One region of the Streptomyces asiaticus genome, then DNA from elsewhere that is predicted to be linked to it. Evidence: riboswitches for the same ligand, from Rfam matches in the RefSeq annotation. Region 1 holds a riboswitch; each other region holds the start of a gene.
The links. Region 1 has a riboswitch for S-adenosylmethionine ahead of thrC (threonine synthase). Riboswitches for the same ligand answer to the same signal wherever they lie in the genome.
Positions count from the first base shown of each region.

Region 2: another riboswitch for S-adenosylmethionine. It lies ahead of KHP12_RS08850 (glutathione S-transferase C-terminal domain-containing protein); the one in region 1 lies ahead of thrC (threonine synthase).
Region 3: another riboswitch for S-adenosylmethionine. It lies ahead of KHP12_RS36275 (aminotransferase class V-fold PLP-dependent enzyme); the one in region 1 lies ahead of thrC (threonine synthase).

Region 1 covers NZ_JAGSHX010000006.1:4,071,749-4,076,226, forward strand. Annotated here, with positions in the region: gene KHP12_RS24550 (cold-shock protein) at 308-514, opposite strand; gene KHP12_RS24555 (MoaD/ThiS family protein) at 923-1,201, opposite strand; gene thrC (threonine synthase) at 1,198-2,490, opposite strand; SAM riboswitch class I at 2,509-2,650, opposite strand; gene KHP12_RS24565 (glucosyl-3-phosphoglycerate synthase) at 2,841-3,788, shown strand; gene KHP12_RS24570 (alpha,alpha-trehalose-phosphate synthase (UDP-forming)) at 4,011-4,478, shown strand, end outside.
Region 2 covers NZ_JAGSHX010000006.1:341,114-345,591, reverse strand. Annotated here, with positions in the region: gene KHP12_RS08855 (Mut7-C RNAse domain-containing protein) at 1-626, shown strand, start outside; gene KHP12_RS08850 (glutathione S-transferase C-terminal domain-containing protein) at 750-1,595, opposite strand; SAM riboswitch class IV at 1,941-2,087, opposite strand; gene KHP12_RS08845 (PP2C family protein-serine/threonine phosphatase) at 2,212-3,360, opposite strand; gene KHP12_RS08840 (Fpg/Nei family DNA glycosylase) at 3,446-4,234, shown strand; gene KHP12_RS08835 (CU044_5270 family protein) at 4,299-4,478, opposite strand, start outside.
Region 3 covers NZ_JAGSHX010000006.1:6,673,419-6,677,896, forward strand. Annotated here, with positions in the region: gene qcrB (cytochrome bc1 complex cytochrome b subunit) at 1-995, shown strand, start outside; gene trpD (anthranilate phosphoribosyltransferase) at 1,173-2,246, shown strand; SAM riboswitch class IV at 2,440-2,558, shown strand; gene KHP12_RS36275 (aminotransferase class V-fold PLP-dependent enzyme) at 2,761-4,191, shown strand.

The DNA.
Region 1 (4,478 bases):
CCTCCCAGAGACGGGGTGGATTGCTCCGGACCGCGCTGGCGCCCGCGACGGACGACCTGCCTGCCGCGCGGTTCCTTACCCCGCATGGCCTGGCGGGCCTCACCGACCCGGTCCTTCTGTCACTCTCAACGTCAGAGTGCTAACGCCAATGATTAGCACTCGGACCCATCGAGTGCAAGCGGCATTGCACTCATGCGCCCTTGCGCCAAGCCGCTGATGATCAGCGCGGACACGCCGAAGGGTCCGTACCCTGTTCGGGGCACGGACCCTTCAGATTTGTTCGTTTCAGCTGCGTCGCGTCGGCGCGTCAGCCTACGGCCACGCGGACCATGTCGGCCTGCGGGCCCTTCTGACCCTGCGAGATCTCGAACTCGACCCGCTGGCCTTCCTCGAGGGTGCGGTACCCGTCCATCTGGATCGCGCTGTAGTGGACGAACACGTCCGCACCACCGTCGACCGCGATGAAGCCGTACCCCTTCTCCGCGTTGAACCACTTGACGGTGCCCTGAGCCATTCCTAACTCCCCTATTGCTGGCCCTTGCGCAGGACCGCACTCCGCGGACCCGGGTCAGACCTCACCCCCCGGATGTGGGGGGTGTGCGCCGGAACGCGTCGACCGCCGCTGAATGTATCCGTCCCAACGCCCTCTGCAACAGGTCAATCGGACGAGAATTCTGGGCACGGCCGAACGGTTAAAAGTGAGAAATTATGTGAAGTTCGGGCAAGCCGGGCCGGACACAAGGAACCAACCCGACAATTCGCGCTCACACTTTACGCACAACTTGACGAGTTCTCATATGTGGCTCCGACCCCGGAGCCGTCGGGGAATCCGGGCAACTGTATCGCGATTCCACACACGGAATCGCCCCGTCCGGTTGTCCCCGGACGGGGCGATGCCAAAGGTGAGGAGGGGGGCGCGAGGTCAGCAGCCGCCCGCGACCGCCGGGATGATCGAGATCCCGGCGCCGTCCGGGGTCGCCGTGGCCAGGCCGTCGGCGAAGCGGACGTCGTCGTCGTTGACGTAGACGTTCACGAAGCGGCGGAGCTTGCCGGTGTCGTCCAGGACGCGCGCCGAGATGCCCGCGTGGTTCTTCTCCAGGTCCGCCAGGACCTCGGCGAGGGTCGCGCCCTCGGCCGGGACCTCGGCCTGACCGCCGGTGTAGGTGCGGAGGATGGTCGGGATTCGGACGTTGACGCTCATGCGAGGCCAGCCTCTCGGAACGAGTCAAGGGTGGGGCGGATGATGGCGGAGGGACCCGTGGTGGGGGCCACCGCGTCGAGGGTCTTGAGGCCGTCGCCGGTGTTGAGCACGACGGTCGTCAGGGACGGGTCGAGCAGACCGTCCTCGATCAGCTTCTTGGTCACGCCGACGGTCACACCGCCCGCGGTCTCCGCGAAGATCCCCTCGGTGCGGGCCAGCAGCTTGATGGCGTCGACGATCTGCTCGTCGTTCACGTCCTCCACCGCGCCGCCCGTACGGCGGGCGATGTCCAGGACGTACGGGCCGTCCGCGGGATTGCCGATGGCCAGCGACTTGGCGATGGTCCGCGGCTTCTGCGGCCGGACGACGTCATGGCCGGCCTTGAAGGCGGCGGAGACCGGGGAGCAGCCCTCGGCCTGGGCGCCGAAGATCTTGTAGGGCCGGTCCTCGACCAGACCGATCGCGATCAGCTCCTTCAGCCCCTTGTCGATCTTGGTGAGCTGGGAGCCGGAGGCGATCGGGACGACGATCTGGTCCGGCAGCCGCCAGCCGAGCTGCTCGCAGATCTCGTACGCCAGGGTCTTGGAGCCCTCGCCGTAGTACGGCCGCAGATTGACGTTGACGAAGCCCCAGCCCTCACCCGCAGGGTCGCCGATCAGCTCGCTGCAGAAACGGTTGACGTCGTCGTAGGTGCCCTCGATGCCGACCAGCTCACCGCCGTAGACCGCGGCCATGACTACCTTGCCCGCCTCCAGGTCGTGCGGGATGAAGACGCAGGAGCGGAAGCCCGCGCGGGCGGCCGCGGCGCCCACCGCGCCGGCGAGGTTGCCCGTGGAGGAGCAGGAGAGGGTGGTGAAGCCGAAGGTGCGGGCGGCCTGGACGGCGATGGCGACGACCCGGTCCTTGAAGGAGTGGGTCGGGTTCCCGGAGTCGTCCTTGATGTGCAGCTCACCGGTGACGCCGAGCTCACGGGCGAGGTTGTCGGCCTTGACCAGCTGGGTGAAGCCGGGGTTCAGGCTCGGCAGATCCGCCACGTCCGCGGGGACGGGCAGCAGCGGGGCATAGCGCCAGATGCTGTTCGGACCGGCCTCGATCTGCCGGCGCAGCCCCTCCGGGTCGCCGGCCGGGAGCTCGTACGCGACCTCGAGGGGCCCGAAACAGGCCTCACACGCGAAGATCGGACCCAGCTCGAAGCGCTCACCGCACTCCCGGCAGGACAATGCGACGGCGGGGCCGAAGGCACCGGAGGTGGAGGAGGTCGTTGAGCTTTCTACTGACTGCACAGCCATGGATGGCGAGGCCCTTTCTCCTCATCTTCCTCGCGACGCATTTCGCCACGAGACGGAATTGGCACCTTCCCGAGCTGGGAGCCTCGCTGCGGAATGCGAGATCAGCTGGAGGGTTGCCGGGGCTTCAACGGGCCGTTCCCTCTGCCCCTCTGGATGAGCGGTATGGCACCGGGCGGACCCGGGGCGTTTGTCAGCACCAGCGTCGTCAGTACGTCGGTAAACGTCGAGGTCGACCCCGACATACGACGGCCATGTGCGTTGTTCAAGACTGTAACCGAAGGCCCGGATGGTTGAGGTAGCCGTCCGATGCGCGAGATGGGTCACAGCGACCACAACAGGGAGACACACAGGTGCTGGATGAGGTGGAGCGCTGGCTGAAGCGCCGCTCCTGGTCTGCCGACGACCGTCCGCTGGATCGCCTGCTGGCCGCGAAGCGGTCCGCGGCGACGACGGTGAGCGTGGTCCTGCCCGCCCTGAACGAGGAGGCCACGGTCGGCGAGATCGCCGACACGATCCGGCGTGAGCTGATGGGCGAGGCGATGCCGCTGGTGGATGAGCTGGTGGTGCTGGACTCCGGTTCCACGGACCGCACCGCCGAGGTCGCCGCGGCGGCGGGCGCCACCGTCGTCCCCCGCGACTCGCTGCTGCCCCGGCTGCCCGCGCTGCCCGGCAAGGGCGAGGTGCTGTGGCGGTCCCTGCTGGCCACCAGCGGCGACATCGTCTGCTTCATCGACGCCGACCTGCGGGAATTCGAACCGCGCTTTGTCTCGGGGATCATCGGTCCGCTGCTGACCGACCCCACGCTGCACCTGGTGAAGGGCATGTACGACCGCCCGCTCGGCGAGATGGCGGGCCAGGGCGGCCGGGTCACCGAACTGGTCGCCCGCCCGCTGCTGAATCTGCACTGGCCCCAGCTGGCCGGATTCGTCCAGCCGCTGGGCGGCGAGTACGCGGCGCGCCGCTCGCTGCTGGAGCGGCTGCCCTTCCCAGTCGGCTACGGCGTCGAGCTCGGGCTATTGGTGGACGCGCTGCACACGGTGGGGCTCGACGCGCTCGGCCAGGTGGACATCGGGGTGCGCAAACACCGCCACCAGGACGGGCAGGCGCTCGGCCGGATGGCGGCCGCGATCTACCGCACCGCGCAGCTACGGCTGGCCCGGGGCCACTTGGTGCGGCCGCGGCTGACCCAGTTCGACCGGGGCGAGAACGGCTTCGAGCCGCGCACCACGGCGGTGGACACCGAGGAGCGGCCGCCGATGATCGAGGTCCCGGAGTACACGGCGCGGCGCGCGGCGTGACGCCGGGCCGCGGCTGGGCGCCCACGGAGTGACGGCGGCTGGTCGCCCACGGCTCGGCGCCCGCGGCTCGGCGTCCGCGGAGGGTGGCGCCTCGGCGTCCACGGCTCGGCGTCCGCGCGGGATGGCGCCTCGGCGCTTACGTGGCCGGAACCGGAATAGCACCTACGGGGCAAGAAACCGTACGTACGTTTGCGCGGGGCCGCGTCTGGCTAGGCTCGCGACATGGCAGTTCCGCGCACCGCCCCGATCCTGGTCGCGTCCAACCGCGGCCCGGTCTCGTACACCCTGGCCGAGGACGGCTCGCTCACCGCCCGGCGCGGCGGTGGCGGGCTGGTCTCCGGGCTCAGCGCGATCGGCCCCGAGTCGGGCGGGGTGTGGGTGTGCGCGGCGCTCGGCAAGGGCGACCGCGAGGCGGCCCGGCGGGCCGGGGACAGCCATCTGAACCCCGGTGACACCGGCGGCCAGCAGGTGCGGATGCTCGACATCGCGCCGGACGTCTTCGCCGCCGCGTACAACGGCGTCGCCAATTCGGTGCTGTGGTTCGTCCACCATCTGCTCTACCAGACCCCGGTCGAGCCGGTCTTCGACGCGGAGTTCGCCGAGCAGTGGGCGGCCTACGAGAGCTATAACGCGGCCTTCGCGGACGCGCTCGCCCAGGAGGCGGTGGACGAGGCCGTCGTCCTGGTGCAG
Region 2 (4,478 bases), 3.7 Mb from region 1:
TGGTCGAGTCGCTCGGGGTGCCGCTCACCGAGGTGGGAAGGGTGCTGGTGAACGGCGAGGAGGCCGCCGTCTCGCGGGTGCCGGGCGCGGGGGAGACCGTGGAGGTCCAGCCGGTCGTCCGCCCCCAGCGGGTCCCGGGCGCGCCGCTGCGCTTCCTGCTCGATGTGCACCTGGGCACCCTCGCGCGGCGGCTGCGGCTGCTGGGCGTGGACGCCGCGTACGAGAGCGAGGACATCGGCGATCCCGAGCTGGCCGCGCGCTCCGCCGCCCAGCGCCGGGTGCTGCTCTCCCGCGACCGGGGGCTGCTGCGCCGTCGCGAGCTGTGGGCCGGGGCGTACGTCTACAGCGACCGCCCCGATGAGCAGCTGCGCGACGTCCTCGGCCGGTTCACCCCGAGCCTGGCACCCTGGACCCGCTGCACCGCCTGCAACGGGCCACTGGAGGACGCCGACAAGGAGACGGTCCGGGAGCGGCTCCAGCGCGGCACCCGGCGCACCTACGACGTCTTCGCGCGCTGCACGGTCTGTGAGCGGGTCTACTGGCGCGGCGCCCACCACGCCCGTCTGGAGGCCATCGTGGCCGGGGCGATGGGCGAGTTCGGCGACGCGCGGGCCGCGCTGTCCTGAGCGCCGGGCCGTGCGCCGCGCCGCCGAGCGGCGCCAACGGCCGCGGCGGGGGAGCACACTGGAAATCGTGTCCGCCCGCCTGACGCCGCACCGTGACGCCCCTCAGGACACCTCGACGTAGACTCAGGACACCTCGTCCTGGAGGGCCTCCGGAAGCGTGGTGTGGAACGCCGGATGGGCGTGCAGCCGCCGCACATAGGCGCGCAGCCGCCCATGGCGGGAGACCCGGTCGGCCGCGTCGGCGTCCAGGAGGGGCCGGTGCTCGGTGTCGAGTTGGACCAGGGCCACCCACAGGTCCACATCGGCGGCGGTCAGCTCCTCGCCCAGGGCGTACGGCGCGGCCGTCAGCCCGCGGTCGAGCCGGCCGAGGGCGGTCAGCAGCCGCTCCAGCGCCGCGTCCCGGCACTCCGCCTCGGCAGCCGTCCCGGCCTGCCGGGCGGCGTGGGTGATGTCCGCGTCGAGCAGGTCCCGGAGGGCGTCGATGTCCGTGGCGAGGGCCGCCGGGCGCAGCCGGGGGCGTCCGGTCCCGCTGTCGTCGCTGAGATGGCCGGCGAGGTCGCGCAGGATGTCGGGCGTGTGATTGCTGACGACACGTCCGGTCCAGCCGTCGCACAGCGCGGGCGCGTCCACCGGTCCGCTGTAGCGGTGCCAGGTGGCCTCGTAGGCCCCGCGCAGCGCGGCGTACGCCTCGGGGGTGTCCTCCGGGAGCCCGACGAGGGTGGTGGCCACGGTGTCCCGCAGCCCGAGCAGATCGAGGGTGATGGAGACGCGCAGTGAGAGCGGACAGCTCGCGGAGAGGTAGAGCCGATAGCGATGCGGCACCGGATAGAAGCCACCGGCGAGGTCGACGCCGATGCGGCTGCGGAAGCGGTGCGGAGGCGCGGGCGGGGCGATCCGGGGGCGGGGCGAGCAGGGGTCGGGGTCGAGAAGAGCGGCAGGACCTGAACTGACCGGAAACGTCTCGGACATGGCTCTCCAAGGCAGTGGCGGAAGCCCCGGCCACCGCCGGTCGAGGGCGGCGCCGGTGGCACGACGGAGGGGAAGCCCGCGCGGGGCACCCGCCGGGGCGGGGCCGGGACACACCCGACCCCGGCGCGCGGGGCCGCGCTCGGTGACCGTGTCGACTCGGGCCGACTCAGAGAGCTGGACTGGAGGCGCTACAGATGCGCAGCAGATCGATATGCAGCCGTCTGGTCAGGAGGCGGAGCCGGCGGAGCGGGGACAACGGACGGGAACGCCGGCGGACGCCGTCCCCGTGGCTGTCGGTCCTGGGCATCTCCACCGATCCCATCATCGGGGGCTCGCGAGGCAGCGAGACCGCGCTTGTCCCGTCCACGCCGACGGAACCTGGTCGTCACCCGGGGGCACCCCGTCGCGGGAGAAGGGTTGCCTGTCAACGAGCCGGGGCCGATGACCCACCTGAGCGGGGGTTCCGCACGGTGGGCGCTGACAATCGTGACCGTCCCTGACAGTGTCGTCGCGCTCCGCGAGGGCGTCAACCCATGCCGAAGCGGCCAACACCGGCCGACCGTACGGCGGATGTACGGCGCCGTGGCACAACGGGCTCAGAGGTGGTGCGAACGGCTCAGCGGAACGGCCGGTCCGCGCCGCCGGTGTCCCGCTCGATGAGGACCATGGCCGCGTCGTCCGTCAGCCGTCCCTCGGTGTGCCGGACCAGGGCGTGGCGCAGCCCGTCCAGGTACTCGGACGGGGTGGCGCAGTCCAGCGTCTCCATGGCCCGCTGCAGCGGAAAGAACTCGTCGTAGTCGTTGCGGGCCTCGATCACCCCGTCGGTGTGCAGCAACAGCCGGTCACCGGGCAGGAACGGAAAGGTCTCGACGCCGATCGCGGGAGGGCCGAGGAACTCCTCGAGGCCCAGCGGCGGCAGCGGGCGCGCCGGGTCCAGGGAGCGCACCTCGCCCTCGTGCATCACCAGGGGCGGCGGATGGCCGCGGTTGATCAGCCGCACCAGCGAATCGTCCGTCACCACCTGGGCGAGGAGCACGGTGACGAACTGCTCCTCGAGCTCCCGCGGATCCTGTAGCTGGGAGCGGTCCAGCAGCTCGTCCTCGCGCGCCAGCGCGGCCGCACAGCGGTGCATCACCTCGGCGAGGTCCTGCTCGTAGTGCACCGCCTCCCGGAAGGCGCCCACGACGGCCGCGGCGGACCGCACCGCGGCCAGCCCCTTTCCCCGCACATCGCCGACGATCAGCCGCACTCCGTAGCGGGTGCACATCGCCTCGTAGAGGTCCCCGCCGATCTGCGCACCGCGCTCGGCCGCCAGATAGACGCTGGCGGTGTTCACCACGCCCATCCGGGCGGGCAGCGGCCGCAGCACCACGTTCTGGGACACCTCGGCGATCCGGCGGACATGGGCCAGCTCGCGGTCCCGGCGCACCCGCACCGCGCAGGTCGCCACGCTCGCCACCGCCACCACCAGCAGGGCCAGCAGATTGGTGTACAGCTGCGGGGTGCCCCAGGCGTCGTTGTGGATGGCGGTGATCGCGCTGACCACGCCCGCCAGGACCGCCACCCCGCCGGTGCCGACCGGCCCCATGGTCACCGCCGCCAGCGCCGGCGCCGGGGAGAGCAGGGGGCCGGTGTAGAGGGTGTGCGCGGGGGAGAGCTCGATGCCGAGTACCGCCGCCAGGACCAGGAACGGCAGACACCGTGTGATCGCGAACAGCGTCTGGCTGCGACCGCTCACCCCCTGGGCGGCGCGAATGAATCGCATGATGAGGTACTTTATCCGATGAAGACCCCCGAACGGGGGCGCTCTCCGCAACGCGCGACGGAAGCCCCGGGCGTAGCCTGACGCTATGCCCGAGCTTCCGGACGTCGAGGGGTTCCGGCGGACGCTCGCCTCCTGCGCCCAGGGCCGCCGCGTCGAGCGGGCGGAGGTGGCCGATCCGGGGGTGCTGCACGGGGTGACCGCGCAGCGGCTGAAGCGCGACCTCAAGGGCCGCCGCTTCGCGGCACCGCGCCGCCACGGCAAGTGGCTGATCGCCCCCACCGACGGGCCCACGGTCGTGCTCCACTTCGGCATGACCGGGCGGCTGGTCTGCGGGGCGGACTCCGAACCGGCCGGCCGGTTCCAGCGCGTGGCCTTCGACCTCGACGACGGCCACCGCCTCGGCTACGAGGACCAGCGCAAACTCAAGGGCATCTGGCTCGCCGCCACCGACGACGACATCGACCGGATCATCGGCGACCAGGGCCCGGACGCGCTCTCGCTGAGCCGGGCCGAGCTGGACCGGCTGCTGGAGGGGCGGCGCGGACGCGTCAAGGCCACCCTGACCGACCAGGCCGTGATCGCCGGACTCGGCAATCTGCTCGGCGACGAGATCCTGTGGCACGCCCGGATCCATCCGCGGCGGCCGGTGAACGCGCTGACCGACGGCGAGCGCGATCGGCTGCACACCGCGCTGCGCGAGGTGCTGCGCGCCTCGGTACGGGCGGAGCGGGTACCGGACGACCCGGACTGGCTCACCGGGCGGCGTGACGATCCGGATCCGCACTGCCCCCGCTGCGGCAATCCGCTGCGCCGTGGCCGGATCTCCGGGCGGACCAGCCTGTGGTGCCCCCACTGCCAGCGGGAGGACGCCTGACGGCCGACCGGGCCGGCCGCGCCCCCGCGGCCCGCCCGCCCGCCCCTCCCGCCGTGGCCGGTGGTCAGGAGATGTAGGCCGTGTAGGACATCACATCGCCCGCCTTCACCCGGTACTCGGGATCGTCCTGGGTGAACGTCTCCTCGATGTCCAGCACCCTGCCGTCGTCCGGGTCGAGGGCGATCAGATAACGGCTCCCGGGGGTGCCGGTGAACCGGAATCCCTGTCCCTCCCGGCCGAGCCG
Region 3 (4,478 bases), 2.6 Mb from region 1:
TCTACCCGGTCCACGTCCTGCTGCTGCCGGGCATCATGCTCGGCCTGCTGGTGGCGCACCTGATCCTGGTCTTCTACCACAAGCACACGCAGTACCCCGGGGCCGGAAAGACCGAGAAGAACGTCGTCGGCATGCCTCTGCTGCCGGTCTACATGGCCAAGGCGGGCGGCTTCTTCTTCCTGGTCTTCGGTGTGATCGCGGTCCTCTCCGCGGTCGCGACCATAAACCCGATCTGGACCATCGGTCCCTACCGGCCCGACCAGGTGTCCACCGGTGCCCAGCCCGACTGGTACATGGGCTTCGCCGAGGGTCTGGTCCGTGTGATGCCCGGCTGGGAGATCAACGCCTGGGGCCACACGCTCGTCCTGGGCGTGTTCATCCCGATCGTGCTCTTCCCGCTGGTCCTGTTCGCGATCGGGCTCTACCCGTTCATCGAGTCCTGGATCACCGGCGACAAGCGTGAGCACCACATCCTGGACCGCCCGCGCAACGCCCCGACGCGTACCGCGTTCGGTGTCGCCTGGATCACCGCGTACTTCGTGATGCTGGTCGGTGGCGGTAACGACCTGTGGGCCACCCACTTCCACCTGTCGATCAACTCGATCACGTGGTTCGTGCGGATCGCCTTCTTCGTCGGCCCGGTCCTGGCGTTCATCGCCACCAAGCGGATCTGCCTCGGCCTCCAGCGGCGCGACAAGGACAAGGTGCTGCACGGCCGTGAGACCGGCATCATCAAGCGGCTGCCGCACGGTGAGTTCATCGAGGTCCACGAGCCGCTCGCGCAGGAGCAGCTGCACATTCTCACCCAGCATGACCAGCCCGAGCCCTACGAGATCGGCCCGGAGGTCGACGAGAACGGGGTCAAGCGGAAGATAAAGCGTTCCCAGAAGCTCCGTTCGAAGCTCTCCAAGGGCTACTACGGCGGGGACAACGTCATTCCGAAGCCGACCCGCGAGGAGTACCACGAGATCACCAGCGGCCACGGCCACCACTGATCTCCCGGTAACCCTTCAGCGACCGGTTTCTTCATACAGCTACGCCACAGACCAGGGCCCCGGCCCGGACCGCACGGTCCGGCCGGGGCCCCGGCCGTGCGGCCGATAGGCTTGCGACGGGCCGCTGAAGTGCGCGGACCCCTTCCCTGCCCACCCCCACGGATCCAGGAGCGGACCATGGACGTTGTGACCCCCGCCGGAGGCGACAGCACCGCGACGGCCCGCACCTGGCCGGACGTACTGAGCTCGCTGATCGCCGGCCGGGACCTCGACGCCGAGGACACCGCCTGGGCCATGGACCGGATCATGCGGGGCGAGGCCACCGACGCCCAGATCGCCGGTTTCGCGATCGCGCTGCGCGCCAAGGGCGAGACGGTCTCCGAGGTGGTCGGTCTGGTGCGCGCCATGTACGAGCACGCCCGGGTGATCGAGGTGCCCGGGGCGACCGTGGACATCGTGGGCACCGGCGGCGACCGCGCCAAGACCGTCAACATCTCCACCATGTCCGCGCTGGTCGTCGCCGGTACCGGCGCGCGGGTGGTCAAGCACGGCAACCGTGCCGCGTCCTCCGCCAGCGGCGCCTCCGACGTGCTGGAGAAGCTCGGCGTCAATCTGGATATCACCCCCGAGCGGGTGGTCGAGGTCGCCGAGGAGGCGGGGATCACCTTCTGCTTCGCGGTGAAGTTCCACCCGTCGCTGCGGCATGTCGCCTCGGCCCGCCGCGAGCTGGGCGTCGCCACCCCGTTCAACCTGCTCGGCCCGCTGACCAACCCGGCGAAGGTCACCTCCCAGGCGACCGGGGTCGCCGACGCCCGTATGGCGCCCATCATCGCCGGGGTGCTGGCCGAGCGCGGATCCTCCGCGCTGGTCGTCCGGGGCGACGACGGGCTGGACGAGCTCACGGTGACCACGACCTCCCAGGTGTGGGAGGTCCGGGACGGCGCCGTGCGCCAGGAGACCTTCGACCCCCGGGACGTGGGCGTCGAGCGGGCCCCCGTGGAGGCCCTGCGGGGCGCGGATGCCTCGTACAACGCCGATGTGGCCCGCCGGCTGCTGGCGGGCGAGCGGGGCCCGGTCCGGGACGCGGTGCTGCTGAACTCGGCGGCGGCGCTGGTGGCGCTCGAGCGGGAGCCGGGGGACAAGCCGCTGACGGACCGGATCGGGGCGGGCGTGGCGCGGGCCGCCGAGTCGATCGACTCGGGCGCGGCGCGTGACGTCCTGGAGCGATGGGTCCGGGCCACCCACGCGTAGTGGGGCCCGGCGGGCCCTGGCGCCTGCGGCGGGCTGCTTTCCCCTCCCCGCCCCTTCCCACAACTGGGGCTCCGCCCCAGACCCCGGATCGGGGCTCTGCCTCTGTTTGCGCGGGTCCCTACGGCGCTCATGTCCTGTCCGGGATGCGGACAGGACATGAGCGCCGGCGTCTGACATGGCATACTCCTGCCCAGGTCACGAGCGACAGCGACTACGGCCCCGGCCCGCTGTCCGGCAACCCTCCGTCCGTGGCGGGGTGCCCCGGGTGATGACCAGGCCGCCAGGCAGCGAGGCCGGCGGCAAGCGCGGACCCCTCGCACTAGGGGTCCTGGTGGTCGAGGGAGTTCTTCCGTGATGCAGCGAATGCGCTAGGGCCGAGCGGCCCGTCTCTCCTCAATGTGCTCCGCGCGGTACAGCCGTGCGTCGAGCGATTTTCCGCGCCCTTACGGCCGGCCCGCCGCCGCCGTTTCCGTGCGCGTCACGCATTCCTCCGACCCCTTCGGGAGACCTCGCCATGTCCGCGCGCCCTGCTGCCACCGCCTCCGCACCTGCTTCCGTCTCCGCACCCGCTTCCGCCTCCGCACCTGCTTCCGTCTCCGCTGCCGCCGCCTGTGAGCCGCTGCCCGTGCTGGGCAGCGATGTCCTGGTGCCCCTGGTCACCGGCGGTGAGGTGACCTACGCGGCGCTCGACTACGCCGCCAGCGCCCCCGCGCTGCGGCGGGTCTGGGACGACATCGCCGCCTACGCGCCGTACTACGGCAGCGTGCACCGCGGGGCGGGCTACCTCTCGCAGCTGTCCACCGACCTCTTCGAGAACAGCCGTAAGGATGTCGCCGCCTTCCTGGGCTGCCGCGAGGACGACCAGGTCGTCTTCACCCGCTCCACCACCGATTCGCTCAATCTCCTGGCCGCCGTGGCGCCCCGGGGCACCGAGGTCTTCGTCTTCGAGACCGAGCACCACGCCTCGCTGCTGCCGTGGGAGCAGCGGGAAGACGTCACCGTCCGCTACCTCAGCGCCCCGCGCTCCCCGCGGCAGGCGGTGGAGACGCTGGAGAAGGCGCTCGCGGGGCGCGCCGGGGGCCCGGCGCTGGTGTGCGTGACCGGCGCGTCCAATGTGACGGGTGAGCTGTGGCCGGTGCGGGAGCTGGCCGCGGCCGCGCACGCCCACGGCGCCCGTATCGTCCTGGACGCCGCACAGCTGGCCCCGCACCACCCCGTGGACATCGCCGAGGCGGACATCGACTGGGTGGCCTTCTCCGGGCACAAGCTGTACGCGCCCTTCGGGGCCGGGGTGCTGGCCGGGCGGGCGGACTGGCTGCGGGAGGCCCGGCCGTATCTGGCGGGCGGCGGCGCCAGCCGTAAGGTCACGCGCAAGGAGGACGGCGGCGTCGACGTCGAGTGGCACACCACCGCCGCCCGGCACGAGGCGGGCTCGCCGAACGTCATCGGGGTCTACGCGATCGCGTCGGCGTGCAAGGCGCTGACCGAGGCCGGTTTCGAGGGCCTGGTCGCCCGTGAGCGGCAGCTGATCGAGAAGGTGCGGGCCGGGCTGGCCGAGGTGCCCGAGGTACGGGTGCTCTCGCTGTTCGGCGACGACGCGCCCCGGGTCGGTGTGCTGTCGTTCGTGGTGGAGGGCTGGAACAGCTCCCACTTCGCGGCGGCGCTCTCCGCGGAGTACGGCATCGGCGTGCGCGACGGTCTGTTCTGCGCCCATCCGCTGGTCCGCACCCTGCTGGACAGCGAGCCCGACGAGCCGGGCGAGTGCGGCGCGCCCGAGGCCGCGCCGGGGGAGCGGTCGCTGAACGCGATCCGGGTCAGCTTCGGGGCGGGCACCCCGGACGAGCATGTGGAGCGGTTCGTGGGCGCCGTGAAGGAGCTGGTGCGCGACGGCGCCCGGTGGAGCTACCGCACGGAGGACGGCCGCTGCGTCCCGGACCGCGGCTGAGGCCCAACGGGCCTCGTGGGGCCTTGGGCCCCTGGGCCCCCTGGGCCCCCTGGGCCCCCTGGGCCCCCTGGGCCCCCTGGGCCCCCTGGGCCCCCTGGGCCCCCTGGGCCCCCTGGGCTAAGAGTTCGGGAGCGCCGGGCCCTGCGGGGTGTCCGGGGGTTCTTCCCCTCCCCGCCCCTTCCCGCAACCAGGGGCTCCGCCCCTGGACCCCGCGATCAGCTGACCGCCTTGTGAGGGCAGGGGCCAGGGTGCCCGCGGGGCGGGCGGTGAGGGCGCGAACGCCCGCA